DNA from 4 places in the Dorea sp. MB18-49 genome. Region 4 is predicted to be linked to each of the others. Evidence: predicted binding sites of a transcription regulator. Region 4 holds the regulator's gene; each other region holds the start of a gene.
The links. The regulator Rex, encoded in region 4, represses fermentation and respiration genes when NADH is low (regulators of the CRP and FNR family bind a similar motif). The targets are predictions, from matches to a motif close to ATTGTTAANTANTTAACAAT.
Positions count from the first base shown of each region.

Region 1: NCY30_RS07920 (trans-4-hydroxy-L-proline dehydratase activase) is a predicted target of Rex. The motif match lies at 5,920-5,939, and genes of this name have one in related genera.
Region 2: rsxC (electron transport complex subunit RsxC) is a predicted target of Rex. The motif match lies at 2,562-2,581, and genes of this name have one in related genera.
Region 3: NCY30_RS06465 (glycerol dehydrogenase) is a predicted target of Rex. The motif match lies at 6,561-6,580, and genes of this name have one in related genera.

Region 1 covers NZ_JAMOYX010000021.1:6,664-14,644, forward strand. The annotation lists gene NCY30_RS07900 (AraC family transcriptional regulator) at 1-208, shown strand, start outside; gene NCY30_RS07905 (helix-turn-helix domain-containing protein) at 297-1,193, opposite strand; gene NCY30_RS15080 (hypothetical protein) at 1,406-1,540, opposite strand; gene NCY30_RS07910 (MBL fold metallo-hydrolase) at 1,542-2,378, opposite strand; gene hypD (trans-4-hydroxy-L-proline dehydratase) at 2,525-4,903, opposite strand; gene NCY30_RS07920 (trans-4-hydroxy-L-proline dehydratase activase) at 4,908-5,816, opposite strand; gene yihA (ribosome biogenesis GTP-binding protein YihA/YsxC) at 6,413-7,003, opposite strand; gene lon (endopeptidase La) at 7,050-7,981, opposite strand, start outside.
Region 2 covers NZ_JAMOYX010000001.1:205,885-213,865, forward strand. The annotation lists gene cmk ((d)CMP kinase) at 1-447, shown strand, start outside; gene ispH (4-hydroxy-3-methylbut-2-enyl diphosphate reductase) at 529-1,386, shown strand; gene rpsA (30S ribosomal protein S1) at 1,367-2,452, shown strand; gene rsxC (electron transport complex subunit RsxC) at 2,684-4,006, shown strand; gene NCY30_RS01095 (RnfABCDGE type electron transport complex subunit D) at 4,055-4,984, shown strand; gene NCY30_RS01100 (RnfABCDGE type electron transport complex subunit G) at 4,984-5,565, shown strand; gene rsxE (electron transport complex subunit RsxE) at 5,584-6,303, shown strand; gene NCY30_RS01110 (electron transport complex protein RnfA) at 6,318-6,893, shown strand; gene NCY30_RS01115 (RnfABCDGE type electron transport complex subunit B) at 6,907-7,698, shown strand; gene NCY30_RS01120 (DUF2752 domain-containing protein) at 7,715-7,981, shown strand, end outside.
Region 3 covers NZ_JAMOYX010000015.1:32,791-40,771, reverse strand. The annotation lists gene NCY30_RS06495 (response regulator) at 1-226, shown strand, start outside; gene NCY30_RS06490 (MFS transporter) at 322-1,764, shown strand; gene NCY30_RS06485 (M24 family metallopeptidase) at 1,994-3,067, opposite strand; gene NCY30_RS06480 (dicarboxylate/amino acid:cation symporter) at 3,408-4,649, shown strand; gene NCY30_RS06475 (ketopantoate reductase family protein) at 5,066-6,031, shown strand; gene NCY30_RS06470 (peptide deformylase) at 6,028-6,438, shown strand; gene NCY30_RS06465 (glycerol dehydrogenase) at 6,612-7,709, shown strand; gene NCY30_RS06460 (PhoH family protein) at 7,936-7,981, shown strand, end outside.
Region 4 covers NZ_JAMOYX010000056.1:260-8,240, reverse strand. The annotation lists gene alr (alanine racemase) at 1-358, opposite strand, end outside; gene NCY30_RS13110 (NAD(P)H-hydrate dehydratase) at 361-1,863, opposite strand; gene NCY30_RS13105 (redox-sensing transcriptional repressor Rex) at 1,965-2,606, opposite strand; gene abc-f (ribosomal protection-like ABC-F family protein) at 2,772-4,706, shown strand; gene NCY30_RS13095 (NADP-dependent isocitrate dehydrogenase) at 4,819-6,018, opposite strand; gene NCY30_RS13090 (GntR family transcriptional regulator) at 6,058-6,711, opposite strand; gene NCY30_RS13085 (hypothetical protein) at 6,726-7,981, opposite strand, start outside.

The DNA.
Region 1 (7,981 bases), on a different contig from region 4:
CAAAAAATATACCGGTTCTACACCAATGCAATTCATTGTGGGAATCCGCATCAACAATGCTCAGATGTTACTTGAAACAACAACTTATTCCATCAATGAGATTTCTAAGATTGTCGGATATGATAACCAGCTTTATTTCAGCCGGCTTTTTCACAAGCTGAAAGGATATTCGCCAAGAGAATACCGAAAAATAAGAAATAGGTTATGAAATCTATAATGTCATAAAAACTAAATGTCAAAAAAGGATGCCAACGAATCAAAGCAGATTACGTGACATCCTCTTCTTTTTATTAGTGCTATTTTATAAATTCAACCGAATAGTAATACATGTACTCATTATCTGTATCTATATGCTCCCCTGCAATATCCTGTATTGGCAACGAGCTTAACCCTTTTTCTCCATAAATCAGTGCTGCTAATCCTTGCTCTGTTCCATACTCTATCTTGCATTTGTTTTCAATAGTCGTTGCTGATCTTCCATAATATTCCCTGTTTTTAACTCCCTCCAAAATTGGTATTTCTGTCATATATTTTGAATATTTATCTGCTGCGATGAGCTTTGCAGTAAAATTATCAAAATCCGGTGTAATGACAATCAATCCATTTGTGGAAGATTTCACATCTTCATAGGAAAGTTCCAAAACTTTTTTATGTGAAACTCGTTGTCCAAGCTGATATTCTGACAAGTAAATAGATAACGTTTTAAATGTATCCCTTGAATTGTATCGAAACATCATTGTTCCATCAATTCCTGATAACAATTCAGCAGTTTTCATTTCTATACTATCTGAGTCTACTGCTTCAATATAGTTTTGTGGTTGTCGCAATTTATTACATACGATGGATCCAAAAGTAACCATAGATATTCCCACTACAATAAGAAGCACTATAATGATTCTCTTTAAGTATCGTTGTTTGCGGCCACTGTCCTTTGTTATCTGTATCAATGTATCTTCTGATTTTTTTTCAATATTATCTATCTCAATATCTTCACCAGCAAAAAACTCATTAAGACTAATACCTAATATTTCGCATAATTCTAAGTATACTGATACATCCGGCAAACAGATTCCTCTCTCCCATTTAGAAACAGACTTATCACTCATACCTATTTTTTCTGCCAGTTGCTTTTGTGTCATCCCCAATGACTTTCGCTTACCTGCAATGTATTTTCCAATTTTGATAAGATCCATCCATCTACCTCCTTTTTTATATTGATCATACTCTTTTTTAGAGAAAAAACATACCCCTCGAAGGTAGAATATGATTTTTAAGCCTGTTTTCTATTCTTCTCTGTTCTTTTGCAGATATGTCTATCTTCTGAAGCTTATACTTCTGCTCCTCTGTATCTTCCTCAGAACTATCTTCTGGCGTACCTTGTTCTGTTAGCGTTTCTTCCTTTTCCTTATCCTTTTTTTGAAACTTCTACCTTCTCTTTTACTGTCTCGTTACTTCTTGAACTATGTGTTTTCTTCTCTTCACACCCGGTCATCATAGTAATGCACAGCATACTTACACCTACAACTGCTTTCCAATTCATACTAAATCTCTATCCTGCATCCCGTATTCAGGGCATGTACCATATTCCCAAGTTCTCTTTTCATAATTCCAAATGCGATCATTCCGGTACAATGTCCGGTATAAACCTTTTTTACGCCCAGTTCTTTCAGTTCTCTTGCTACTTTTACTACTTCATCCACAGGAATCCCAAGGGTATCCAGTCCAGAAAGCTTCATCATATGGAATCCTCCTATGACGGCATATATTTTCTTTCCTGCAAATGCGTTCTGCACTTCTCTTACAATATTGGCAATACCGCCATGAGAGCAGCTGTTAAATATCACAAGTCCCTTTTCTGTCTCAAATACGATACTCTGCTCATGTGCGAAATCATCTGCAATGAATTCATCGCCCACTTTGCGGTACATATGTGCTCTGCGGCCCATTCCATCCAGATTTTCTGTCGAATGCGGCACAGCCCAGACTCCTTTTTCCACTTCACATACTGTATGTAATGTATGGAATCGTTCTTTATACGCCTCCAGAAGCTGCACCGGTATCCCTATATATTTATCACCGGTTTCTGTACGGAAATAACAATTTTCCGCAGAAGTGTCCTGCATATAAACTTCCGCCTTATCATTTTCTTTGAAAAATGCTTCAAATCCTCCACTGTGATCGTAGTGGGCGTGTGATAAGAATGCGGTATCTATGTCTGCCAGACTAATCCCCAGTTCTTTTGCATTCTTCGCAAATAACGTACTGGCTCCGGTATCCAGAAGATACTTCTTTCCATCATATTCGATATACACTGACAGGCCGTGTTCTCCATAAAGCCGGCAGCTGGTGCTGTTTTCTACTAATACTGTTATTTTCATCTTTATCATCCTCCATTCTTCCATATGTTCTTCTCGATTCTATATCCTTTATCCCTATGATAACACATTTTTCACTTCTGAACATATCCAAAAAAGAGCCCGCAAAACGCGGGCTCCCAAAAATCATATTTTTACTTTTGTTAATCTTATTCGAATGACTGTTCTGTACGGTTGATGATCTCATCCTGTAACGGTTTGCTTAAGTTACGGAAGAAGTCACTGTATCCTGCAACACGTACGATCAGATCTCTGTAATCATCCGGATGTTTCTGTGCTTCGATCAGTGTCTGTCTGTCGATAACGTTGAACTGTACATGATGTCCATCCATTGCAAAGTAGCTGCGGATCAGACTCGCCATATTCTCCAGTCCCTTTTCTCCTGCTACTACATCAGGTGTGAACTTCTGGTTCAGAAGTGTTCCTGCTGTTGCAAGATGATCCATCTTAGCGCAAGATTTGATAACTGCTGTAGGTCCGTTTACATCGGCTGATTTCTCCGGTGAGATACCTTCTGATACAGGGATGTTAGCCTTTCTTCCGTTAGCAGTTGCTCCGATTACTTCTCCAAAGTATACGTGGCATGTTGTAGGAAGCATATCTACTCCGTACTTTCCGCCTCTCATAGTCGGACGTCCTGTGATCAGATCATGATACAGGTTGAATACATCCTGCATGATAGAATCTGCATAGTCATCGTCATTACCATATTTTGGAGTCTTATCATGCACCATACGGAAGATTGCATCATAACCTTCAAAATTGTGATCCATTGCTTCAAGCAGTTCTTCCATTGTGAAATTCTTCTTGTCAAATACGTTATATTTTACAGCTGTGATACAGTCTGTAACAGTTCCGATACCTACACCCTGGATATAGTTGGTGTTGTATCTTGCTCCACCTGCATTGTAATCTTTTGCATTGCTGATACAGTCATTTGTAACAACTGACAGACAAGGTGCCGGCATATTCTCAGCATACAGTTTCTCGATCACGTTGTTTCCACGAATCTTGATATCGATGATATATTTTAACTGTTTCTGGAATGCATCCCATAATTCGTCATATGACTTGAAGTCTTTTGCTTCACCAGTCTTAAGGCCAAGCTGTTTGCCAGATTCTTTATCAAATCCATTATAAAGTGTCAGCTGGAATACCTTAGGAATGTTCAGGTATCCTGTCAGGATATAAGCCTCACTTCCCCATGCTCCTGTCTCAACACATCCTGAAGATCCGCCGCGACGTGCATCTTCCAGAGATTTACCTGCATTAACAAGCTCCATGGTCTGTGCTTCTGTATTATAGAATGCCGGCTGTCCCCATCCTTTTCTTGAGATCTCACATGCTCTCTTTAAGAAACGTGCAGGAGTCTTCTTGCTGATGGTTACGTTAGAGTTTGGCTGTACCAGTTTCATATCATCCATACAGTCAAGGATCAGATAGCTGACTGCGTTAACGCCGTCTTTACCATCCGGTGTAACTCCACCTGTATTGATATTTGCAAAGTCTACATATGTAGCACTTTCTTTTAATGTGATACCTACTTTAACAGGTGCCGGCTGGTTGTAGAATTTTACCCATAAGCACTCTAAGAGTTCTTTTGCTTTGTCATCATCCAGAATTCCTGCTTCTGTATCTGCTTCATAGTATTTGATCAGATGCTGATCAAGACGTCCCGGACTGAATGCATCCCATGGGTTCAGCTCTGTTGTAACTGCCAGATGTGTGAACCAGTATAACTGGATTGCCTGCCAGTATGTCTGTGGTGCATGTGCAGGAACAACTTCCAGGTTAGCCGCAATCTGTTTTAATTCCTCTTTACGTACCGGATCAGCTTCTTTTTCAGCCATCTCCAGTGCTAATTTGTGATATCTCTCACCAAGGATGATCACTGCATCACAGGAAATATCCATGGCTTTTAATTCTTCCATCTTGTCATATGCTTCAGGATCATTCATGAAATCAAGAGCATCCATGGATTTTTTGATCTTTTCTTTATAATCCATGTATCCTGTTGTGAATACCTGTTCACCACCACATGTATGTCCCGGTCCTCTCTGCTCCATGAACTCTGTGAACATACCTGCTGAATAACAGTCGTTCCACTCCGGAGTCATTGCTGCGAGAAGTTTCTCTCTCATGCTTCGTCCCTTCCAGAATGGGATGATCTCTTCTGCCTGGAGTTTTCTGTCTTCTTCTGTTGTATGGAAAGATACCAGATCACGTTCGCTCATGACTGTCATATCTTCTACGCTGTGACAGCACAGTTCCGGGAATGTAGGTGATGCCTGTGGATCTTTTCCTTTCTCTCCTACGATCAGTTCTCCCTCTCCCAGATACAGTGTCTTTTTAGAGAAATACTCTTTTAACACCATAGATCTCATAACCGGGATAGAATACTTTCCGTCATTTTCTTTGTAAAATTCTGTCTCGATTTTTGCTCTTTCCAGATCGATATGTACCGGTGTGGTAACACTCAGCTCTCTTAACTTCTGGATTCTTTCGTTCATGCCTCTTTTTGCTGCCATTGTTTTAACCTCCTATCTTTGTGTTTGAAAAGCCTGCATCCTGGAAAAGTTTTACAAACCCTTCCATTTCTTCTTTTGTCGGTGCACTCAAGTCGTTACCTTTATATTCCATATCCAGCTTTGGATATTTACTGCTTCCTGTATTGTGATACGGCAGTAAATTCACCTGTGCCGGGTGGATATCATGTTCTTTCAGGAAACGGATTGTTTCATTCATATTCTCTTCGTTTCCATTTACTTCCTTAACGGTAGGGATACGGATATAGATCCTTGCCCCTGCGTCAGAAAGCTTTACAAGATTATCTAAGATTAATTTGTTGTCTACTCCAATGTATTGCTTATGCAATTCCGGATCCATGACCTTTACATCATATAAGAATGTATTAACATATGGAAGAATTGCTTCAAATTTCTCATACGGAACATATCCGCATGTATCAATTGTAAGCGATACTTCTTCTTTCTTCAAGGCTTTTGCGATTTCAAGTATATAATCGGTTGACATTGCCATCACTTCACCGCCTGAAAGTGTAACGCCCCCGCCGGACTGCTCATAGAACATCAGATCCTTCATTAGTTCTTTTACCAGTGCCTTCACCGGATATTTCTGTCCTACGATCTCACGGATTCCCTGTGTACAGAAATTCTCACACTTTCCACAGAGTGTACATAACTTCTTGTCAAGCTTTGGTCTGCCTTCCTCCATAGTAATCGCATGGTTCGGACAGACTTGCGCACATGCACCACATCCGGTACATTTCTCTCTGTCGTATTGAATCTCCTGTTCAAAGCGCTGTGTCTCAGGATTATGACACCATACACACTTCAATGGACATCCTTTAAAAAATACGGTAGTACGGATTCCGTCACCATCATGAATAGAATACTTCTGGATATTTGTTATAAGATCCATGATATTCTCCTTTCTTCTCATCGAACTTGCTGTTTTTCATTTGTTTTTGCTATATTTAGACCAGCGTTCGTACTATAGTCTAATCATAACAAAAGAAATAGAGTTTGTCAAGACTTTGACAAACTCTATTGTGATATTTCAACATTTTTATTCTATGTATGGCAATATATTTTTTCTTCTACAGGAACAATTTTACACAGGCAATCGCAATTGATGCAACTGCAACGATCCGCTTCAGCATCTTCTGATTGATCCTCGTCGCATTCTTGCAAGATAGATTCCGAGCATTGCGATCACCGACACCATGAATCCGAAGTATACTGTTCCGTTATTTAATCATTACTGCATGCAAAAACGTAGGAATAAAAATACAAGGTACATTCCTGTGCATTCGGAGCCATGGTTGGTAATTCTTAAGTAAAAAAATTGACCGTTTGCTCACAAAAAATCCACTGTCTGAGACGTATGTCGAGTTTGGATTTTTTGTGAGCTCGTTTTTAGGTCAATTTTTTTGCTTTAGAATTTCCCCATGGCGGAGACAGCACAGGAATGTACCTTGTATTTTTATTCCGGCCGGGTATCCGCCGCTTTATGCATTAAACGTTAAGGAACTGACTCTCCACCAGCTCCCATATCTCATCCCGTCCTTGTTTCGTCACGGATGAAAATGGAATCACAACGGTTCCAGGCAACACTCCCAAACCTTCTTTTACGATCTTGATCTGTTTGTCTTTCTGGCTGCGTTTGATCTTGTCAAGTTTTGTTGCGATGATCACCGGATTGAAGCCCTGTGACACGATCCACTCATACATCATCTTGTCATTACCGGATGGTTTGTGACGGATGTCGATCAGAAGGAAGACAACTTTCAGCTGTTTTGAGCCATGCAGATAACGTTCGATCAGCTGTCCCCATTTGATTTTCTCCTGTTCGGATACCTTCGCATATCCGTATCCCGGGAGGTCTACCAGATATAATTCTTCATTGATATTATAGAAGTTGATCGTCTGTGTCTTTCCCGGTGTTGCGGATATTCTCGCGTAAGATTTACGGTTCATAAGTGCATTGATCAGGGATGACTTTCCTACGTTGGATTTCCCTGCAAATGCGATCTCCGGGAGTGTATTCTCCGGAAGCTTGCTGGTGATTCCACATACGGTTTCCAGGTTAATATTTCTGATTATCATATATTTCTCCTTTGATTCATCTCCTGACCTGTGTCAGAAGATCTGACTATACGAGTGCCTCTTTGAGCACCTCATCCATGTGTGTTACAAATTTTATCTCCAGTCCCTTTGTGATCTCTGTAGAAATTTCTTCTACATCTCTTTCATTTTTCGCCGGGACAAGTACGGTCTTCATTCCCGCATTCTTGGCAGCCAGAAGTTTTTCCTTTAAACCACCAATCGGAAGTACTCGACCGCGCAGTGTGATCTCTCCTGTCATGGCAAGATCTGCACGTACTTTTCTTCCTGTTACTGCCGACATGATTGCAGTCGCCATCGTAATGCCGGCAGACGGTCCGTCTTTCGGAACCGCTCCTTCCGGAATATGGATATGTATATCGTGTTTCTTGAAGAAGTCATCTGCAATATCATGTTCCTTGCTTACCGAACGGATGTAACTGATTCCTGTTCTTGCGGATTCTTTCATGACATCACCAAGCTGGCCTGTCAGAAGGATCTCTCCCTCTCCCGGCATCACATTCACTTCAATCTGAAGGGTATCGCCTCCAACGCTGGTCCATGCAAGTCCACGCACGATGCCAACCTCGTCTTCTTCATTTGCCATCTGGTAGCTATACAGTTCTTTTCCAAGATAATGTTCCAGATTTCGTTCTGTCACATGTATCGATGTCTTCTTTTTCTCCAGAATTTCCATCGCTACTTTACGGCAGATGTCTCCGATCTTCCGCTCTAACTGACGGACACCGGCTTCTTTCGTATAATTTCGTGCCATCTTCCAGATTGCATTCTTACTAATCGTTACCTGATCTGCTTTCAGGCCATGCTTTTCGATCTGCTTCGGAATCAGATGTTCCTGTGCGATGTGAAGCTTTTCATTTTCTGTATAACTGGTTACCTCAATCACTTCCATACGGTCCAGAAGCGGTCTTGGTATTGTCTGCAGACTGTTTGCCGTTGTGATAAATAACACCTCTGACA
Region 2 (7,981 bases), on a different contig from region 4:
GAAGATGGTGTGCAGCATGTATACCTGAATGGTAATGATATTTCATCACGTCTGAGAAATGAAGAAGTGGGGAACATGGCATCTGTAACATCTGCAATTCCGGAAGTGCGTAAGAAGTTACTGGAACTGCAGCAGAACCTGGCGAAGACACAGGATGTAATTATGGACGGAAGAGATATCGGTACATGTGTCCTGCCGGGCGCAGACGTAAAGATCTATCTGACCGCCAGTGTAGAGACCAGGGCGAAGAGACGGTATGACGAACTTAAGGGAAAAGGCGAGGACTGCAATCTGGAAGAAATCGCACACGACATCGAAGAACGTGATCACAGAGATATGACCCGTGAGATCGCACCGTTAAAGCAGGCAGAGGATGCAGTGCTGGTAGACAGCTCACACATGACGATCGAAGAAGTGGTAAAAGCAATCGTAGATTTGTGCAAATAGACAATCCGGCACAAAGCGGCAGACGAAGATAATGGTAATATATTTGAAAAAGAGCTGTGGTACAGAAAGGAATTACACTATATGAATGTTGAACTGGCAAAAACAGCAGGATTTTGCTTTGGAGTAAAGCGTGCAGTAGATACAGTGTATAAACAGATAGAAAAACATCAAAGTGAAAAGATATTCACTTATGGACCGATCATCCATAATGAAGAAGTGATCAAAGATCTGAGAAGCCATGGAGTAGAAGTCCTGAGTGATGAAGAAGAATTGAAAACAGTGGATGCGGATGTGGTTGTGATCCGGTCTCATGGTGTAGCAAAATACATTTATGATATCATGGATGAACGCGGGATTACATGTGTAGATGCGACTTGTCCTTTTGTGAAGAAAATTCATAAGATTGTTGCAGAAGAAAGTGCCAAAGGATCGTACATTGTGATCATCGGAAATGGCGAACATCCGGAGGTAGAAGGTATTCGCGGATGGGCAGGAGAACAGGTGACTGTGATACAGACTCCGAAAGATGCAGAAAGATTTGAATTGCCTGAAAAAGAACAGAAAGTATGTATCGTGGCCCAGACGACATTTAACTACAATAAATTCAAAGAATTAGTTGAAATTATTTCAAAAAAGAGGTATGATATAGTTGTTTTAAATACGATTTGCAATGCGACGAAAGAAAGGCAGACTGAGGCTCGTCAAATTGCAGCGAGAGTAGATGCTATGGTTGTGATAGGTGATAAGCGTAGTTCGAATACTCAGAAGCTATTTGAAATCTGCAAAGAGGAATGTTTGAATACGTACTATATACAGACACTTGACGATTTGGATATTAATCAATTAAGGTCCGTGGAATCAGTAGGTATTACAGCAGGGGCATCCACGCCCAATAAAATAATTGAGGAGGTTCAAAATAATGTCAGAATTAACTTTTGAACAAATGTTGGAAGAGTCTTTTAAGACAATAAGAAATGGAGAGGTTGTAGATGGTACAGTCATCGACGTTAAACCTGATGAAATCATCTTGAATATAGGCTACAAAGCAGACGGTATCATTACAAGAAATGAGTATACTAACGAAGCAAACGTTGATCTTACAACAGTTGTATCCGTTGGTGATAAGATGAGCGCAAAAGTCCTGAAAGTAAATGACGGAGAAGGACAGGTTCTGCTGACATATAAGAGACTTGCAGCAGAAAAAGGCAATGAAAGATTAAAAGAAGCATTCGAGAATCATGAAGTATTAAAAGCTCCTGTAACTCAGATTCTTGGCGGCGGATTAAGCGTAGTAGTTGATGAAGCAAGAGTATTCATTCCTGCAAGCCTTGTTTCTGACACATATGAAAAAGACCTGAGCAAATATCAGGGACAGGAAATTGAATTCGTAATCAGCGAGTTTAATCCTAGAAGAAATCGTGTGATCGGTGACAGAAGACAGCTTCTTGTTGCTGAACGTGCTGAAAAACAGAAAGAACTGTTTGCTAAGATTAACGTAGGTGACAGAATGGAAGGAACTGTAAAGAACGTTACAGATTTCGGAGCATTCATCGACCTTGGCGGAGTAGACGGACTTCTTCATATCTCTGAGATGTCTTGGGGACGTGTTGAGAATCCTAAGAAGGTCTTCCAGGTTGGAGATAAAGTAGAAGTGATGATCAAAGATATCCATGATACAAAGATCGCACTCAGCCTGAAATTCCCAGAGACAAATCCATGGGCTAATGCAGCAGAGGATTATGCAGTCGGAACAGTAATTACAGGTAAGGTTGCAAGAATGACAGACTTCGGAGCATTTGTTGAACTGGCTCCAGGAGTAGATGCATTACTTCATGTTTCTCAGATTTCAAGAGCACATGTTGATAAACCGTCTGATGTACTTTCAGTTGGACAGGAAATCACAGCTAAGATCGTTGATCTGAATGAAGCTGAGAAGAAGATCAGCCTGAGCATGAAAGCTTTAGAACAGCCGGAAGAAGCTGCAGAAGAGACAGACGCTGAGTAATATCAAATCAGATATACAGACAGGAAAGGATAGAGGAAAGCCTCTATCCTTTCTATGCCTGAGGATAGAAGGAAACCTGCCATTGGCAGGTTTTCTGTGCGTATGTGCATTTGTTAAAAATGCAACAAGATGTTCATGAAAATATACAATGAAATTAGTCACTTTCTATAGAAATTTGTCTATATTTCCTGTATATTATATAAAGAGTAAATAGGAAGGAAGGAAAAAAGGATGGCATTGTTAACATTTAAGGGTGGTATTCACCCGGATGACGGCAAGAGCCTGGCTAAAGATAAGGCAATTGTCGATGTAAAACCTAAGGGCGATCTGGTGTACCCTGTATCACAGCATATCGGTGCTCCGGCAAATCCTGTGGTAGCCGTTGGCGATCATGTTTTAAAAGGCCAGATGATAGCAGAAGCAGGAGGATTCGTATCTGCTCCGATTTATGCATCTGTATCTGGAACTGTAAAAGCAATCGCACCACATCTGAATCCGACAGGAGGAAGAGTGAACAGTATCGTGATCGAAAATGATGGCGAATACAAAGAAGTGGAATATCCAGCTGTAACTCCGTTAGAAGACATGAGCAAGGAAGATATCCTGAATGCGATTGGAACAGCGGGAGTAGTAGGTATGGGTGGTGCCGGTTTCCCTACGAGAGTAAAACTTTCACCAAAGGAACCGGAAAAGATTGATTACATCATTGCAAACTGTGCGGAGTGTGAGCCATATATCACAGCTGACTACAGAACAATGATCGAGACTCCGGAAAAGCTGGTTGGAGGAATGAAGATTATCCTCCGTCTGTTCGACAACGCGAAAGGAATCTTTGGTGTAGAGGACAACAAACCAGACTGTATCGAAAAATTAAGAGAACTGACAAAAGATGAACCTCGTATGGAAGTTCTGGCACTGAAGACCAAGTATCCTCAAGGTGGTGAGCGTCAGCTTATTTACGCTACAACAGGGCGCGCAATTAATTCCGCAATGCTTCCGGCAGACGCAGGATGTGTTGTAGATAATGTGGCAACAATGGTAAGCGTGTACCAGGCTGTTGTAGAAGGAAAGCCTTCAATGGAACGTGTTGTAACAGTAAGTGGGGACGCTGTTGCAGAGCCAGGCAATTTCAGAGTACCATTTGGCATCAATCAGCAGGAGCTTGTAGAGGCAGCAGGAGGATTTAAAACAGAGCCTGAGAAACTGATCTCCGGCGGACCGATGATGGGATTCTCTATGTTCTCATTAGATGTACCTGTAACAAAGACTTCTTCATCTATTCTTGGATTTACCAAAGATGAAGTGGCTAAGATGGAACCATCTGCATGTATCAACTGTGGACGTTGTGTAGAAGCCTGTCCAAGCCGCCTGATCCCATCGAGACTGGCGGATTATGCAGAACATCATGACGAAGAGAAGTTTACAAAACACGAAGGACTCGAATGTATGGAATGTGGTTCCTGCAGTTTCGTATGTCCGGCAAAACGTCCGCTGAAACAGGCAATCGGATCTATGAGAAAGATTGCATTGGCGAACCGTAGAAAGAAAAAATAAACTAGAAAGAAGAAGAGGTGAACAAAAGTGAGTGAGAACAATTTGAAAATGTCATCTTCACCACATATTCGTTCCAAAGCGACTACCAGCAATATTATGCTTCTGGTAGCCATCGCACTTTTGCCGGCGTCTGCATTTGGTGTATGGAACTTTGGACTGCCGGCATTCGGAATGCTGGTTACAACAACAGTTGTAGCAGTACTGACGGAGTACATATATGAAAAATTAATGCATAAAAAGATTACGATCAACGACTGGAGTGCAGCTGTAACAGGTCTGTTACTTGGTCTGAATATGCCGCCTACAGCACCATGGTGGATGGGTGCGATCGGTAGTGTGTTCGCAATCCTGATCGTAAAACAGTTATTCGGAGGTCTGGGACAGAACTTCATGAACCCTGCCCTCGGAGCAAGATGTTTCCTTCTGCTTTCATTTACAAGCCAGATGACAAGCTTTGTATATGATGGTGTGACAGGAGCTACACCACTTGCACAGTTAAAAGCTGGTAACGCAGTAAATACAATGGATATGCTGATTGGTAAGATTCCTGGAACCATCGGTGAGACATCTGTAATCGCTATCGTGATCGGAGCCATCTTCCTGATCCTGATGGGTGTGATCGATATTCGTATTCCTGGAACATATATTGTTACATTTGTGATCTTTATCGGAATCTTCGGACATATTGCAAATCCGGATGTCGGATTCTTTGATCCACAGTACATCACAGCACATCTCTGCGGAGGCGGACTGATGCTTGGTGCATGGTTCATGGCAACTGATTATGTAACATCTCCGATCACACCGAAAGGACAGTATGTATACGGTATTATCCTTGGCGTGTTAACAGGTCTGTTCCGTCTGTTTGGCGGTTCCGCAGAAGGAGTTTCTTATGCGATCATCATCAGTAACCTTCTGGTGCCATTGATCGAAAGAGTTACTCTTCCAAAACCATTCGGTAAAGGAGGAGAAAAATAATGAATAAGATTGTTAAGAATACACTGATCCTTACATTGATTACTGTAATTGCCGGATTCTTACTCGGAGCTGTATATGAGATCACAAAAGATCCGATTGCCCAGTCTCAGGAAAAGACAAAGAAAGAAGCATGGCAGGCGGTATTTTCAGATGTGAAGCTTGATGATTTTAAAGCAGAAGATGTAGATCAGAAAGCAGCAAGTAAGGCTGTAAAAGATATGGGTACAAATGCAACAGTTGATGAAGTCTGTACAGCAGGTGATGAAGGATATGTCATCACAACAACAGATAAAGACGGATTCGGCGGCAATATCCAGATCACAGTTGGTATTAAGAAAGACGGAACCATCAATGGTGTGTCTATCCTTTCTATCAGTGAGACAGCAGGACTTGGTATGAAAGCTACAGAGCCTTCATTCTATAATCAGTATGTGAATAAAAAAGCTGATAAATTCGTAGTTTCCAAAGACGGTGGCGACGGAGAACAGATTGATGCCTTAAGTGGTGCAACCATTACTTCAAGAGCTGTAACAGGAGCTGTCAATACAGCACTCGGATATTATCAGAATGCATTTAAGTAAATTAGGAGGTAGTATATCATGAATAAATGTACTGAAAGAGTATATAACGGTCTGATCAAAGAAAATCCTACCTTCGTTCTGATGTTAGGAATGTGTCCGACCCTGGCGGTAACAACATCCGCAATTAACGGTTTAGGTATGGGACTGTCTACTACAGTCGTACTTGTACTGTCAAATATGTTGATTTCCATGTTACGTAAAGTGATTCCGGATTCAGTCAGAATGCCGGCGTTCATCGTAGTCGTAGCATCTTTCGTAACAATTGTACAGTTCCTTTTAGAGGGATTCGTTCCAAGTCTGTATGATTCACTTGGACTTTACATCCCACTGATCGTTGTTAACTGTATCATCCTTGGACGTGCAGAAAGTTATGCATCTAAGAACCCGGTACTTCCATCTATCTTCGATGGTATTGGTATGGGACTTGGATTTACATTTGGTCTTACCTGTATCGCGATCGTTCGTGAGTTTATCGGAACAGGAGCTATCTTCGGTGTTCAGATTCTTCCACTTGCAGACGCAGCAGCAGGAAAAGGCGGATATGTACCAGTAACAATCTTCATCCTGCCTGCAGGAGCTTTCCTTGTTCTTGCATTCTTAGTTGCAGGTATGAACAAGCTTAAGAAACGCGCAGCAAAGAAAGGCAAGAAGATTGCCGAGCCACAGGGATGCGGTACAGACTGTGCATCATGCGGCGGATGCGGAAGCAAAGTATTCCCAACAGGGAATGAAGAGTAGGAGGAGTACATAGTATGAAAGAATTATTGATTATTGCAATTGGTTCAGCTATCGTAAATAACGTTGTACTCAGCCAGTTCCTCGGAATCTGTCCGTTCCTGGGTGTTTCGAAAAAGGTTGAGACTGCAACCGGTATGGGTGGAGCAGTTGTATTCGTTATTACATTATCATCATTCTTTACAGGACTGATTTACAAATTCATCCTGGTTCCGCTGGGGTTTGAATATCTGCAGACAATCGTATTCATTCTGTTTATCGCAGCTTTAGTACAGTTTGTAGAAATGTTCCTGAAAAAGAGTATGCCATCATTGTATAAAGCACTTGGTGTGTATCTTCCACTGATCACAACAAACTGTGCGGTACTTGGTGTGGCACTTACAAACGTTCAGAAAGAATATTCTATCATCGAAGGTGTTGTCAATGGTATTGGTACATCTGTCGGATTCCTGATCGCGATCGTGATCATGGCAGGTATTCGTGAGAAGATGGAATACAATGATATTTCAGAGTCCTTCCAGGGAACTCCGATCGTACTGATCACAGCTTGTCTGATGGCGATCGCGTTCTGTGGATTCTCAGGATTAATTTAGGAGGAGGCAGACAATGAGTGTTACAGGTATTATTCTTGCGGCAGTTATCGTAGGAGGCACCGGATTATTCATTGGTGTATTCCTCGGCGTTGCCGGTAAGAAATTTGCGGTAGAGGTAGATGAAAGAGAAGAAGCCATCTTGGGCGTTCTTCCTGGAAATAACTGCGGTGGCTGTGGTTATGCCGGATGTTCCGGACTTGCAGCAGCAATCGTAAAAGGAGAAGCTGAAGTCGGCGGATGTCCGGTCGGAGGCGCTCCGGTAGCAGCAAAAGTCGGAGAGATCATGGGCGTTGCTGCAGGTGCACAGGTACACGAAGTTGCATTTGTAAAATGTGGCGGAGACTGTGAGAAAGCAAAACAGGAATATGAATATCACGGACTGAACGACTGTACTATGGTCAACATGATGCAGGACGGAGGACCGAAAGCCTGTTCTTATGGATGCCTTGGAGACGGAAGCTGTGTTCAGGCATGTCCATTTGATGCAATTCATATTGTGAACGGTGTAGCAGTTGTAGATAAAGAAGCATGTAAAGCATGTGGAAAATGTGTAGCTGTATGTCCAAAACACCTGATTGAGATCGTGCCATACGATCAGAAACATCTGGTAAAATGTAATTCACAGGACAAAGGTAAAGCAGTTATGCAGGCATGTACAGCCGGATGTATCGGATGTAAGATGTGTGAGAAAGCATGTAAGTTTGAAGCTGTTACAGTGGAAAATAACATTGCGCACATCGACTACGAAAAATGTAAAGACTGTGGTGCCTGTGCAGTAAAATGTCCGAAGAAAGTTATCTCATAACAGGATGAAAAAGATATTGAAAGACGGATTTGTATTATTAAAAAATGATATAAAGAAGGCAAAATGGGCGGTTATATTTATAATCGCCTATTTTGTATTTGGAAGTCAATTTCTGCCGGGTATCTGCCCTTTGGTCTGGATTACGGGATTTCCCTGTCCGGCATGCGGACTTACAAGAGCAGGAATCCGGCTTTTGCATCTGGACTTCAAGGGAGCATGGAAGATGCATCCGTTTATCTATGCATTCGCAGCAGGTGTGGTGATATTTGCATGGAAGCGCTAT
Region 3 (7,981 bases), on a different contig from region 4:
AGAGCAATATCTGGGAACACAATTAAAGAAAGAAACGGGGACTTCCTTTACGGAGACGGTACGAAAATTTAAAATCATGCATGTGAAAGAATTACTTCTGGATACAGATCTGAAATTAAATCAGATAGCTGCAATGACTGGATTTTCCAATCCAAAGTATATGAGTAAAGTATTTAAACAGGAAGAAGGGATGCTTCCAAATGAATACAGGCGGATTAATGCATAACAGTTTATAAAATTACTCCTTTCCGAAAAAATTGCTCCTTTTTAAAATTTGGATTCTGATATAGTGGGTTCAGAACAAAAAGAGGAGGAATTAAGATGGAAGCGGTTGATAAAATATCCGTCGGAGTGAGTAAAGAAAAAGCCGGACAGAATACACAGGAAGCCATCACAGAGAATGCGGATGGAATGAAAGTATCTCTGGGAGAGAAAATCTGTTATGGAGTAGGTGATATCGGAGCAAATCTGGTATGGACAACGGTAGCCTCTTTCCTGACGATATATTGTACTGATGTGGCAGGTATTGCTGCAGGAGTAGTAGGAACACTGATGCTGATCGCCAGATTATTCGATGGCGTATCGGATCTTTTTATGGGAATCATTATAGATAAGACGAACACCAGATGGGGAAAAGCCCGTCCGTGGGTACTCTGGAGTGCGCCACCGCTGGTCATCAGCCTGATCATGATCTTTACAGTACCGGACCTTGGTGCAAATGGAAAAGCAATTTACCTGTTACTTGTATACATATTCCTTGCAGCGGTATGCTTTACAGCATCCAACCTTTCTTATAATACAATGCTTTCACTGGTAACCACAGAGCAGCATGACAGAAATGTCATGAACACGATCCGTTTTGAATTTACCATGATCGCACAGCTTGTGATTAACGTGATCACGATTCCACTGGTACATTTCCTTGGAAACGGACAGCGTGGCTGGACATGCATGAGTATCGTGTATGCAATCGTAGCACTTGGAATGTTCATCACAACATTTGCCGGAACAAAAGAAAGATACAAACCAATCAAAAAAGAAACAACAGCGAAGAAGAAGACACATCCGCTGAAAACAATTAAGACCCTTTGCAGAAATAAATACTTTATCCTGATCACACTTGCATTTGCAGTGATCTATACATCGCTTGGATTAACCGGAGGATCCAGAATCTACTATGCAAAATACGTATTAGGGGATGAGATGCTGAACAGTACAATGACCATGTTCAACTATATCCCGACCATCCTTACGATTATGTTGATCCCGGTATTTACAAAAAGATTCGGAAAGATCAAAGCACTGTTTGTAGGATTCTTATTCTACGCAGCAGGACTGGTGCTTGAAATCGCAGGACCTGTTAATCTTCCAATGATTTACACTGGTCTGGTGTTACAGGGAATCGGACATGCGGCATTGTATTCATGCCTGTTCGCAATTGTCGGAGATGTCGTAGATTACAGTGAATGGAAAGACGGAATCCGTGAAGAAGGAATTACTTATAGTGTGACAAGCTTCGGACAGAAGATCGGAACCGGACTTGGAACAGCAGCACTTGGATGGATCCTGGCAGCCGGACATTATGACGGAACAGCAGCCGTTCAGTCAGCAAGTGCAATCTTCGCAATCAAAGGACTGTTCCTGTATCTGCCACTGGTAATTACAGTAATTGTACTTATCATCTGGTACTTATTCATGGGAATTGATAAAATCTATCCGACAGTCAGAAAAGAACTGGATGAGCGTAGAGAAAAGGCTGAGTAAGAAAAAGCTGAGCAAGAGAAAGCCGAGTCAGAAAATATAGAATAGAAAATGTGAACTTGAATGGTAATTAGGAATAAGCCGGAAGATGTAATGTCTTCCGGCTTATTTTAATCGCCATGCGTTCGGAAGAAGCTGCCGGTGGCAGGTTCTGTAGATACAGAAAACTTTGCCACATAAAAAGGCAGGAAATGAAGTCCTGCCTTTAAAAAATAATATGTAAGATTTAAAATTAACCAACAATGCGGTATTTCTTATCTACAGCATTCAGAAGTTCATGTCCGTCTTCTGTTACGAGAACAAGGTCCTCAACACGAACACCGTATTTGCCTTCGATGTAGATACCAGGCTCGATAGAGAAGATCATACCAGGTTCAGCCACATTCTTGTTGATCGGGCTTACATCACCATATTCGTGGTCTTCCTGTCCGATGAAGTGTCCAAGACGGATTCTCCAGTACTCACTGTATCCAGCTTCGTCAATCAGATCTCTTGCCTGAGCGTCGATATCGCAGAAACGCATACCAGGTTTGATAACAGCTTCTGCTTTCTCAACTGCTGTACGAACCAGATCGTGGATAGCAGCCTGCTCATCATCTACGCTCTTGCAGTAGAATGTTCTTGTCATGTCTGAGCAGTAACCTTTCCATACACAACCCATATCGATCAGGACACATTCTCCGGCTTTCAGAGTTCTTGTCTCACTTGGTGTATGGTGCTGGTCAGCAGCGTTAGGTCCGAAGCATACGATTGTATCAAAGCTTACTCCGCTAGCTCCCTCTTTCAGGTACTCAGCGTCGATGAAGTCAGCAACTTCTTTCTCTGTCATACCTTCTTTGATGAAATTAGCAACTCTTTCCATAACTGTATCATTGATCACAGATGCATGTTTCATGATTTCGATCTCCTCAGCGTTTTTAACAGCACGAACACCGTCTACGCAGTCAGATCCCCATACAGTCTTCATCTCAGGGCAGCGCTCCTGAAGTGGAATGAGGAAACGTGCAGGCCATGTCTTGTCAATACCAAGAGTGCTCTTTGTATCGATGTGCTCCATCAGAACACCGATCTGGTCATCCATGTCACTGAACCATACTTCTTCGAATCCTGTATTTGATACATAATACAGATAGTTCAGGAATAATGTATGTTTTCCACTTGTTCTAAGTAACAGGGCATATAATCTTTCCCCAGGATTTACCATGATGCCTGTTAAAAAGCGGATGCTCAGTGGATCAGATACCAGTAACTGATCAATTCCTTTCTCTTTCATTTTTTCCAATACGCGGCTAATTCTTTCGTCCATTGTTAAAATGCTCCTTCCTGTGCGTTTTGTTAAAAATCCTATTTAAGATAATAACATGAATTGGCTAAAATGACTAGAATTTTAGTGAATTTAAAGGATTAATTTTTGAAATGTTCTGACAACAATTTCTAATGTTTATCATATTGACTTTAATAGAACAATGTGATAATATATTAAAGATAATGAATGGGCATTACACAGTATGGTAATGCCCATTTTTTTTATTGCTATGCATTCGTAAGGAGCATGTTGATAGCAAGGTTTATAAATACGAAAGTATACGTATAAGAGTAATTTTTTGAGAATGCTCTTGTAAAAAGAGAGGAAGAGGGTAGGAAATATGAAAGAAAAGAAAAAATTATCACTGGCTGCACAGATATTCATTGCACTGGTTTTGGCGGTCATTGCAGGATTACTGATGCAGAAATACGCAAATTTTGCGGAAACTTATATCAAGCCATTTGGTACGATCTTTCTGAATTTACTGAAATTCATTGTCGTTCCGATCGTACTGTTTTCCATTATGTGTGGAATTATTTCCATGAAGGACATTAAAAAGGTCGGATCGATTGGAGCAAAGACAGTCGTTTACTATATGTGTACGACAGCATTTGCCATTACATTCGGACTTATTGGGGCAAATATGTTCAAAGGAGCATTTCCGAAGATTGCGACAACAGATCTTTCTTATAAAACAGATCAGACGATCTCACTGATGGATACGATTGTAAATATCTTCCCATCAAATTTTGTATCACCGATGGTGGAGGCAAATATGCTCCAGGTGATCGTGACGGCACTGATTCTTGGATTTGGAATTATCCTTCTGGGGGAAGGTGAAAGAAATACAAGACTGGTAACAGCCTGTAATGATCTGAATGATGTATTTATGAAATGTATGGAGATGATCCTGAAGTTATCACCGATTGGTGTGTTCTGTCTGCTGAGTCCGGTCATTGCTTCAAACGGGCCGGCGCTCATCGGTTCACTCGCGATGGTACTTCTGACTGCTTATGTATGCTACATCATCCATGCAGTAGTTGTATATTCGTTTGCAGTAAAGACAATGGGAGGAATGAGCCCGTTAAAATTCTTCAAGGGAATGCTTCCGGCAATCATGTTCGCATTCTCAAGTTCTTCATCTGTCGGAACACTTCCGATTAATATGGAATGCGTAGAAAACATGGGAGCATCCAAAGAAGTATCTTCTTTCGTACTTCCGCTTGGAGCTACGATTAACATGGACGGAACTGCAATCTATCAGGGCGTGTGTGCGATCTTTATTGCATCATGCTATGGCATCCATCTGACGCTTCCGCAGATGCTGACGATGATCCTGACTGCAACGCTGGCTTCCATCGGTACTGCAGGAGTTCCGGGAGCAGGTATGGTTATGCTCGCAATGGTACTTGCCTCAGTCGGACTTCCGGTTGACGGAATCGCACTGGTTGCCGGCGTGGACCGTATCTTTGATATGGGACGTACGGTGGTTAATATTACAGGGGATGCGTCTTGTAGTATTATTGTTTCGAATATGGAACGGAAGAAAGATGCAAAGAGGGAAATTGCAAACGGACTGTAGACTAGTGGAACCAGTTGGAACGGCGTGTTGTGTCGTTTTTAGTGTCCCAGTGGCTCGTTATAAGAATGAAAATAATAGGTGCTTTCCAGTATGTGTGCTGGGAGCACCTATTATTTTGTGATTTTTAAAGATGTTTGGGTGTTGTCCGGTAATTGGGCAAAAAAATAGGACTGCATTATTTGGGAGGAGTGCAGCCCTGAGGAAAAAGTTATGAAAAAGATTTAAAGTGTTTGTTCTCTTGAACAATTCCTAGTATAGAATTGAATTGTGATAAAACTGTGATGGAATTAGGAAGAAATTGTTAACAAATTTAGAACATAAAATAAAATACGATCAGATGCACCATAAACCGGGACAGTGTTGAAATCAAAAAGTCCGGGTGTTAGAATTACAACAGATGCTATAGCAGAAGATATATAACAGAAAGATATCAAAGAACACAAGAAAGAACACGGAATATACGAACATACACCAAGGAGGAATACACCATGCGGATCCTAATCTACGGCGCCGGAGTCATCGGAAGCTTCTACGCATCCAGATTCGCCAAAGCGGGACTGGATGTAACAGTCTTAGCAAGAGGGCAGCGGTTAAAAGAATTACAGGGACACGGTCTATGGTACAGAGGCAAGACAAGAACGCATAAAGTTGAGGTTAAGACGATCAGTGAGTTAAAGCCGAATGACCGTTACCAGTTTATTTTCCTGACTGTACGTGAGAATCAGGTGGAAGAAGCACTGGAAGACATCAGTAGGAATGAAAGTCCGAATGTTGTCACTATGGTCAATACGATCAAACCATATGGCAGATGGGAGAAAATCTGCGGAAAAGGCAGGATTCTTCCGGCATTTCCGGGAGCGGGCGGCTGTATCGAAGGTGGGATTCTGGATGCACAGCTTCTGCCAAGAGCAATCCAGCCGACAACATTCGGTGAGATCGGAGGAAGAAAGAGCAGTAGGGAAGAAGCACTGGCATACATATTTAGAAAAAGCCACATTCCATATCAGATCGTTCCGGAAATGCATCACTGGCAGATCTCACATCTTGGCGTGATCATTCCGCTGGCAGATGCTTATTACCAGAGCAGGCATCCGGAAAAAATCTGTGCAAATGAAAAATTGATGACGCTGACAGCTTATCGGATGAAAAAGAACCTGAAGTGGATCGCCCAAAAGGGAATGTTGTGCCCGGCAAAGCTTTATATGATAAAGGATATGCCAACGGGAATGCTGGCAGGGGTTTTAAGCAGGGTATATCAGAGTGAATTTGGCAACAAATTCCTTTACAGACATGCGATGCATGCACCGGAAGAATTCCAGCGGCTGCATCAGGAATTCTATAATTATATGAAGACACATACGAAAGAGAGTAACAAAGCATGATAAGACCGATTATGAAAGATATATTTTCCCTAAACCAGAGATCCGAGCCGGCGACAGAGGCGGATAAGCAGGTTGCAGTGGATGTGTTAGATACATTGAAAGCGCACGAGGAAGGCTGTGTCGGCATGGCAGCGAATATGATTGGCGTGAAGAAATGTATCATAGCCGTCAATATGGGATTCATGAATGTGGCAATGTTCAATCCGAAGATTGTAAAACGTTCCGGAAAATATGAGACGGAGGAAGGCTGTCTTTCCCTTACTGGTGTGAGAAAATGCACCCGGTATCAGGAGATTGAAGTGGAATATCAGGATATGAATTTCAAAAAACAGAGACAGAAATATACCGGATGGACGGCGCAGATTATTCAACATGAGGTAGATCATTGTCACGGTATTGTGATATAGTCATGCGCTGGTGTTGTATCATTGACACAAAGATATGTATTAGGATTAGTCATAATATTTTGCCGTAATATTTCCCACTACCTTATTGACACAACTGTATCAAAAGCATACAATAAAACTAGATTGTTAATAAAATAACACATGAAACGTGAAGATTACAGGAGGGTAATATCATGGCAAAGATTTTATGTAGTCCAAGTAAATATGTACAGGGTGCAGGAGAGATGAAGAAGCTGGGTGAATATGCTCAGAAGTATGGCAAGAAGGCACTTGTACTGATCACGGAATCCGGATACAAACGTATCGGGGACGTTGTAAATACTGGATTTGAAGGATACGAGATCACACCTGTATATGAGTATTTCAACAGAGAATGCAGTAAGAATGAGATTAACCGTCTGGTAGACATTATGAATGAAAAAGGCTGTGATGTCGTGATCGGTATCGGTGGTGGTAAGATCCTGGATACAGCCAAAGCAGTTGCTTATTACAAAGAAGCTCCGGTTCTGATCTGCCCGACAATCGCATCGACAGACGCACCTTGCAGTGCACTGTCAGTTATTTATACAGATGATGGCGTATTCGAAGAGTACTTATTCCTTCCGGCTAACCCAAATATGGTTCTGATGGATACCGAGATTATTGCAAAATCACCGGTAAGACTTACGGTATCCGGAATGGGTGATGCACTGGCAACATATTTTGAAGCAAGAGCCTGTCAGGCAAGCGGGGCAACAACATGTGCCGGCGGACAGGTTACACAGGCAGCAATCGCACTTGCAAAACTTTGTTTTGACACTCTGATGGCAGAAGGTGTAAAGGCAAAACTTGCCCTGGAAGCAGGAGCATGTACACCAGCTGTGGAAAAAGTCATCGAAGCCAACACATTACTGAGCGGTATTGGATTTGAGAGTGGCGGACTTGCAGGAGCACATGCAATTCATAATGGATTTACCGTACTGGATGAGTGCCACCACATGTATCACGGTGAGAAGGTTGCATTCGGAACGATTACGCAGCTGGTACTGGAGAATATTCCGGCAGAAGAACTGGAAGATATCATTGACTGGTGTATCGAACTGGGACTGCCTGTGACATTAAAAGAACTGGGAATCACAGAAGTGACGGACGAGAAACTGATGGCAGTTGCAACAGCAGCCTGCGCAGAGAACGATACGCTTCATAATATGCCATTCGAGGTAACACCGGAGACTGTATGTGCAGCAATCAAGGCAGCAGATGCATACGGAAAATATTTCCTCGGAGAATAGTCAAGAATCTGTGAAAATAAAAAATACATAATAAATACAGAGAATCTGCCATTGACAGGTTCTCTGTATTATTTTGCAGAATCATTCTGTATATGAATCTGAAAATTTCAGTAGATTTCAAGAATAACTTAACATCTTTTTTACAAAAATATCGAGTAAATTCAATATTTTCATACTATACCTGAAAATGTACAAAAAACAAAATCAGAAAGTGTGAGAAATATCTATGATCAAATCCTATGTTATTGATACCAATATTTTAATCCAGGCAC
Region 4 (7,981 bases):
CTTCTGCAAGCTCTGACACTTCTTTTGCCATCTCATAACTATAGACAGTCATACGTACTTCATTGCGGATCATCGTATCCCACTGATCCGGGAAAATGCATCCAAGAACCAATACCGGTTTCTTCAAACATGCATCTTTTAATAAAATAGCTTCATCCAGCGTAGCTACTGCATAACCCCAGATATAATCCTTGGGTTCCAGAAGCTTTGCAATCTGAACGGCACCATGTCCATAACCATCCATCTTGATGACTGCCATCATCTGTGTATCTTTCTGAATATTTTTCTTCATCATCTCTATATTATATTCAACCGCATCTAAATCGACTCTGGCTAAAACTCTTGTATAATGTTTCACTGCTATTCATCCTCCAGTTTCATTAATGCTTTACTGATATATTCTATCAGATCTCTTGCCATTACACTATATACGCCTTTTTCAAATTTTGCAAGGTCACCGGCCAAACCATGTACATATGTACCTAATCTGGCTGCTTTTTTCGTATCTTTTTCCTGCACCATAAAGCCTGCGATCACACCGGCCAGCACATCTCCCGAACCGGCTTTTGCCATCGCACTGTTCCCGGTAAGATTCAGGCAGATTTCATTTGCCTTATCTGCGATCAGTGTTCTGGAATCTTTTAATACACAGGTTACCTGATATCCGTCAGCGAATTTCTTCAGGATCTGTATCCGGTCTTCTCTAAGATCTTCCACAGGGATGCCTGTAAGTCTAGACATCTCTTTCATATGCGGCGTAAATATGAACTTCCGGTCTGCCAGCCGATCAAGAAGATCTTTGTTATCTGACAGAAGATTTAACCCGTCTGCATCAATCAGGCATGGAACATCCACGTACTCTATAACCGTCCGCAATAACTTCTCCGATGTTGTACTTCTTCCAATGCCGGAACCAATACACACACCGTCTGCCCACTTAAGAAGCTTTAGTACTTCTTCTTTATTAAATTCATCATAAGCCGTTATGATTGCTTCCGGCAGAAGTGTCTGCAATATCTCGCGGTTGTCCTTTGGTGTATAGATTCTGACAAGCCCGGCTCCTGTCATATAAGCCGCATGGGCATTCAGATATGCTGCACCTGCCATACCCTTACTTCCAGCGATCACAAGAAGCCTTCCATAACTTCCCTTATTAGAATCTTCCGGTCTTTCCGGAAGCATTCTACGATATTCTTCTCTTCCAAAAGAATGAATCACATCTGCATCCTGTAATAACGGCTCATGCGAAATGCCAATCTCTGCTACTGTTACTCTTCCTGCATATGCTCTGCCCTGCGCCAGTTCAAGGCCGATCTTTTTCACCTCGAATGTCACTGTATCATCTGCGTGGAATGCACAACCAAGCACACATCCCGTAGAGGCTGAAAGTCCTGATGGGATATCTACTGCAAATTTTGTACCCTGCATCTGATTCATACGTTCAATCACCTGACGATATGTACCTTCAATCTTACGGCTCAGTCCGACTCCGAACACGGCATCTATCACTATGCTGTAGCTGTTATCCTGCGGGATATCTTCTGTGATCTTACCACCACATTCTTTAAGACGTCTTATCTGTTCCCGTGTCTCCGGTGTACAATGCTCTGGATTGCCGACCAGATAAGTATCCACAGAACACCCCATATTCTTCAAGATCCTGGCGATGGCAAATCCATCTCCGCCATTATTCCCTGATCCACATACCACACAGACAGAAGAAAGATCCAGATTCTCACTTTGCATCGTCTGTACACAGGCATTTGCTGCACGCTCCATTAATTCCAGTGATGCAATGCCCAGTTCCTGAATCGCGTACTGATCGGCAGCCTTCATCTGTGCAGCATTAACCAGAAGTTTCATATATTTATTCATCTCCCATCAGATATATCTCTGCAACAAAAGAACGTGTAAAAATATGTCCGTATTCCAGACTACTCCTACACGCTTTCTTGTATTATAGTTTATTTATGGTCCTCTTTGTAACGACTGATATTGTATGACAACTGCATCAGACTTTCTGACAGATGCACATTCTCAACAACAACATTATCCGGAAGGTTCAAATCTGTATGTGCAAAGTTCCAGATCGCACGTACTCCGTTCTCAACCAGCATATTCGCAACTTCAATTGCTTTCTCTTTCGGAATCGTCAGAACTGCAATATCAATCTCATTATTCTGAACAAACGTTTTCAGATCATCCATCATACGGATCGGAACTCCACGGATGGATACTCCCTGAAGTCTTGGATTCACATCAAAGATTCCTTTCAGAATGAATCCACGGTTCTCGAAGGCTGCATAATTAGCCAGTGCCTGCCCAAGATTACCTGCACCAATGATAATAATATTGTGGTCTTCTTCCAATCCTAATATCTTTCCAATCTCTGTGTATAAATACTTAACGTTATAACCGTATCCCTGCTGTCCGAATCCTCCGAAATTATTAAGATCCTGACGGATCTGGGATGCTGTTACTTTCATCCGCTTACTCAGATCGTTCGAAGAAATCCGCTCTACACCATTTTCCAACAGTTCGCCCAAATATCTGTAATACCTCGGCAATCTTCTTATGACCGCACGAGAAATCTCTCTTTCTTCCAATGTTTTCACCCTTCCAATCATAGTCTGAAATAATTATATAAAATTGAAAGATTATTGTCAAACTATTGTTGAATTTTATGCAATTTCCGTTATAATAAAGTAGCATGTGTAAATGCATTTTGAGAATACCAACGTATCAATTATCCATAACTCAGGAGGAAATATATGATATTAGCATGTCACGGGATCCAGAAATCTTTCGGTGAACACCTCATCGTCAGAGATGGATCCTTCCATATAGAAGATCACGAAAAAGCAGCTCTTGTCGGACCGAACGGTGCCGGTAAGTCCACTCTGCTCAAAATGATTGTAGGCGAATTAGCCCCGGATGACGGCAACGTCATCCTGACAAAAGGTAAGACACTTGGCTATCTTGCCCAGCATCAAGAGATGCAAAGCGGTAATACGATCTATGAAGAAGTCCGCACCGCAAAGGCCGATATAATCGCTATGGAGCGCCGTATCCGCGAGATCGAGATGGAACTTAAGCATCTCTCCGGTGACGCCCTGAACGACCGTCTGGAAACTTACAACCGCCTTACGGCCACTTTCGAACGTGAGAACGGCTATTCTTGCAAAAGTGAGATCACCGGTGTGTTAAAGGGACTTGGATTTACGGAAAATGATTTCACCAAACCCGTCGACACTCTCTCCGGAGGACAGAAAACCCGTGTATCTCTCGGCAAGCTTCTGTTAACGAAACCAGACATTTTGCTTCTTGATGAGCCAACCAACCATCTAGATCTGAATTCAATTGCATGGCTTGAAACCTATCTTCTAAACTATCAGGGAGCTGTGCTGATCGTGTCTCATGACCGTTATTTTTTGAACAAAGTTGTCACGAAAGTTCTTGAAATCGAGCTTGGAGAACTTCGTACTTATATGGGAAATTACAGCGACTATGCAGCAAAGAAGCAGCAGCTTCGCGACATACGCCTGAAGGAATATCTTAACCAGCAGCAGGAAATCAAGCATCAGGAAGCGGTTATCGAAAAGCTTCGTTCTTTCAACCGCGAAAAATCCATCAAACGTGCCGAAAGCCGCGAAAAGATGTTGGAAAAAATGCAGACCATCGAAAAACCGATAGAAGTTAATACAGATATACATCTGAAACTGGAACCATCCTGTGTAAGTGGCAATGATGTTCTGACTATTGAACATTTAAGCAAATCTTTCCCCGGACAGGAACTTTTTACAGACGTTAATCTCGAGATCAAACGTGGTGAACATGTCGCAGTAATCGGTGATAACGGAACAGGAAAGACTACGCTTCTTAAGATCTTAAACCGAGTGGTATCTGCTGATTCCGGTACTTATACACTTGGCTCCAATGTTAAGATTGGCTACTACGATCAGGAACATCATGTCCTTCATATGGAGAAAACAATTTTTGACGAGATTTCCGATGATTATCCGACTCTTACGAATACGGAAATCCGGAATGTGCTTGCAGCATTTCTTTTTACCGGTGATGATGTCTTCAAACAGATCAGTTCTTTGAGCGGTGGGGAACGCGGACGTGTATCTCTCGCAAAACTGATGCTCTCTGAAGCGAATTTCCTGATCCTCGACGAGCCGACCAACCACTTGGACATCGCATCCAAAGAAATCCTTGAGAATGCTTTGAATGATTATACCGGCACTGTACTTTATGTCTCTCATGACCGTTATTTCATCAATCAGACTGCATCACGGATTCTGGATCTTGTCAATCATACATTTGTAAATTATATCGGAAATTATGACTATTATCTGGAGAAAAAAGAAGAACTCACTACTGCATATGCCGGAGTAGCTTCTACATCTTCATCCGTTTCAGATAACAGTACAGACAAGAATGTATCCGAGTCAAAACTCAGCTGGCAGGAGCAAAAGGAAGCCCAGGCAAGACTTCGCAAACGTCAGAATGAGCTAAAAAAGACTGAAGAACGTATCAGCGAACTGGAAGGCCGTGACGGTGAGATCGATGCCCTGATGGTTCAGGAAGAGATTTTCACCAACTCTGTAAAATGCCAGGAACTCGCAAAAGAAAAAGCCGCAATAGCGGAAGAATTAGAAGAATTATACATGAAATGGGAGGAATTAGCGGAAGACGCTTAAACGCCTGATTTGCAACTTTTTAGCCCGCTCCAGAAAGCTTCTGGGGCGGGCTTTTATATTGCCATGCATTCGTAAGGAGCTGCCGGTGGCAGGTCCTGTAGATATATATTATCTATTTTAATTTTTCAGCAATTGCCTTAATAAATCCTTCGCTGTTCAATACGGTTGGATTTTCCAGTGTCGTGATCAATGCCAGATCTTTCGTCATCTTACCTTCTTCAATGGTATCAATGGTTGCTTTTTCAAGCTTATCTGCGAATGCTGCCAATTCGGCATTTCCATCCATCTCACCACGTTTTCTAAGAGCACCTGTCCATGCAAAAATTGTAGCTACAGAGTTTGTAGAAGTCTCTTCCTCTTTCAGATGCTTGTAATAATGACGTTGTACAGTTCCATGAGCTGCCTCATATTCATAATTTCCATCCGGTGATACCAGAACAGATGTCATCATTGCAAGAGAACCAAATGCGGAAGAAACCATATCACTCATTACATCTCCGTCATAGTTCTTACATGCCCAGATATATCCGCCTTCTGATTTCATAACTCTTGCAACCGCATCATCGATCAAAGTATAGAAATATGTAATTCCGGCTTCTTTGAACTTCTCGGCATAATCTTTGTCAAAGATTTCCTGGAAAATATCTTTGAATGTATGGTCATACTTCTTAGAGATCGTATCTTTTGTTGCGAACCACAGATCCTGCTTTGTATCCAATGCATAATTAAAGCAGCTTCTCGCAAAGCTTTCAATAGATCCGCATAAGTTATGCATTCCCTGTGCAACACCCGGTCCTGCATAGTTGTGTACCAGTTCTCTGGTCTCTGTGCCGTCTTCTGCCGTGTATACCAGTTCTACTTTTCCAGGTCCAGGAATCTTCATCTCTGTATTTTTATATACATCTCCATATGCATGTCTTGCAATAGTGATTGGTTTTTTCCAGTTTTTTACACATGGCTCAATGCCTTTTACAACAATCGGTGCACGAAATACAGTTCCGTCAAGTATTGCACGGATCGTTCCGTTCGGACTCTTCCACATTTCTTTCAGATCATACTCTTTCATACGTGCCGCATTCGGTGTGATTGTTGCACATTTTACTGCAACTTTATATTTCTTGGTTGCATTAGCAGCATCGATTGTTACCTGATCATCTGTCTCATTTCTATGTTCCAGACCCAGATCATAATATTCTGTGTTCAGTTCAATATATGGCTCCAGAAGATCTTCTTTGATCATCTTCCAGAGAATTCTTGTCATCTCGTCTCCGTCCATCTCTACAATCGGTGTTGTCATTTTAATTTTTGCCATGGTATTTGTCTCCTTTCTATCTGTTCGCGGCATCTTTTATTATTCTTCCAGATGCAGATTTTCCATCACGTGTAATATATGTTCATTTGCAAGCTGTTCTGCTTTTGCCGCATCTTTTGCCTTGATTGCTTCCAGGATTTCTCTGTGTTCTTCTATTGATTTCTCGGCACGCTCCGGTGCTTCAATAGACATCGTCCTGGCAAGCTGTACATACTTGTGAAAATCTGTTAATACATGTTCCAGGATCCTGCTGTTGGATGCCTCATACAATATCTTATGAAACTTACCATCCATTTCTGACATCTGTTCAATCTGTCCGGATCCCTTCTTATGCAAATGAAATTCTGACAGAAGAATCACTTCTTCCAGTTCTTCAATCTGCGCATCCGTAATATATTTCGTTGCCCAGTTGGCACACAGCCCTTCCAGTTGCGAACGTATCTTATAGATATCTTTCACATCTTTTCTGGTAATGGCTGTCACATACGCACCTTTATTCGGAATGATCGTAACCAGTCCTTCTAACTCCAATTGTCTTAAGGCTTCTCTTACCGGTGTTCTGCTTACCCCCAGTTCTTCACCGATTGTTACTTCCCTTAATTCTTCATGATTTTTATATACCCCATTCAGAATATCTTCCCGCAGATGCCGGAACACTCTTCCTCGTAAGGATCTGTCCTGATATTCTTCCATTAAAAACACCTCTGCTATATCAATTCCACACCAAGTCTCTTGCAGTTTTCGTCGATAACTCTGATCAACTCATCGTCTGTAAGAACGGTTACTCGTCCTTCTTCATACTGCTTATCTACCCATTCTTTTACAGAACTTACAAGTTCTGAGTTCTTATCTACTTTCTTGTCCTCCGGCAGCTTAAAATATGTATTGATCCAGTGTGCAATACCTGCAAGTCCGGATGTGTTAGATATTGCAACAAGCGGAGGACGGTTCAGGAATTTTCCGGTATCAAATACGTTGTAGATCTCTTCATTCTTCAATAAACCATCTGCATGGATTCCAGCCCTTGTTACATTAAAGTTCTTACCAACAAAAGGTGTTCTTGAAGGAATATGATATCCGATCTCTTTCTCATAATAATCTGCAAGCTCTGTGATAACTGTTGTATCCATCCCATCCAGTGTGCCACGAAGCTGTGCATATTCGAACACCATCGCTTCCAGTGGTGTATTACCGGTACGCTCTCCGATTCCAAAAAGTGAACAGTTCACACCGCACGCACCATAAAGCCATGCTGTCGATGAATTGCTGACTGCCTTATAGAAATCATTATGTCCGTGAAATTCGATCAGTTCGCTTGGAACACCGGCATGTACTCTGAGTCCATAGATGATTCCCGGAATAGATCTTGGTATTACAGCTCCCGGATAGTTGACCCCGTATCCCATGGTATCACAGACACGGATCTTGACCGGAATCTTATACTCATCCATCAGTTTCATAAGTTCCAGACAGAATGGAATGACGAATCCATAGATGTCGGAACGTGTGATATCTTCCAGATGACATCTCGGGCTGATTCCTGTCTCAAGACATTCTCTTACGATAGACAGATAATGTTCCATTGCCTCACGTCTTGTCATCTTTAGTTTATAGAATATATGATAGTCCGAACAGCTTACCAGAATACCAGTCTCTTTCATTCCGATCTCTTTCACCAGTTCGAAATCTTTCTTGCTCGCACGGATCCAGCTTGTTATCTCCGGGAATTTATAATCCTTTTCCATGCATTTGTAGACTGCGTCTCTGTCCTTTTTACTATAGAGGAAGAATTCACACTGTCTGATCTTTCCCTTCGGACCACCCAGACGATGAAAATAATCATATAATGTTACGATCTGCTCAGTACTGTACGGGGCACGTGATTGTTGGCCATCTCTGAATGTTGTATCTGTGATCCAGATCTCATCCGGCATACAATGCGGAACAATTCGGTCATTGAATG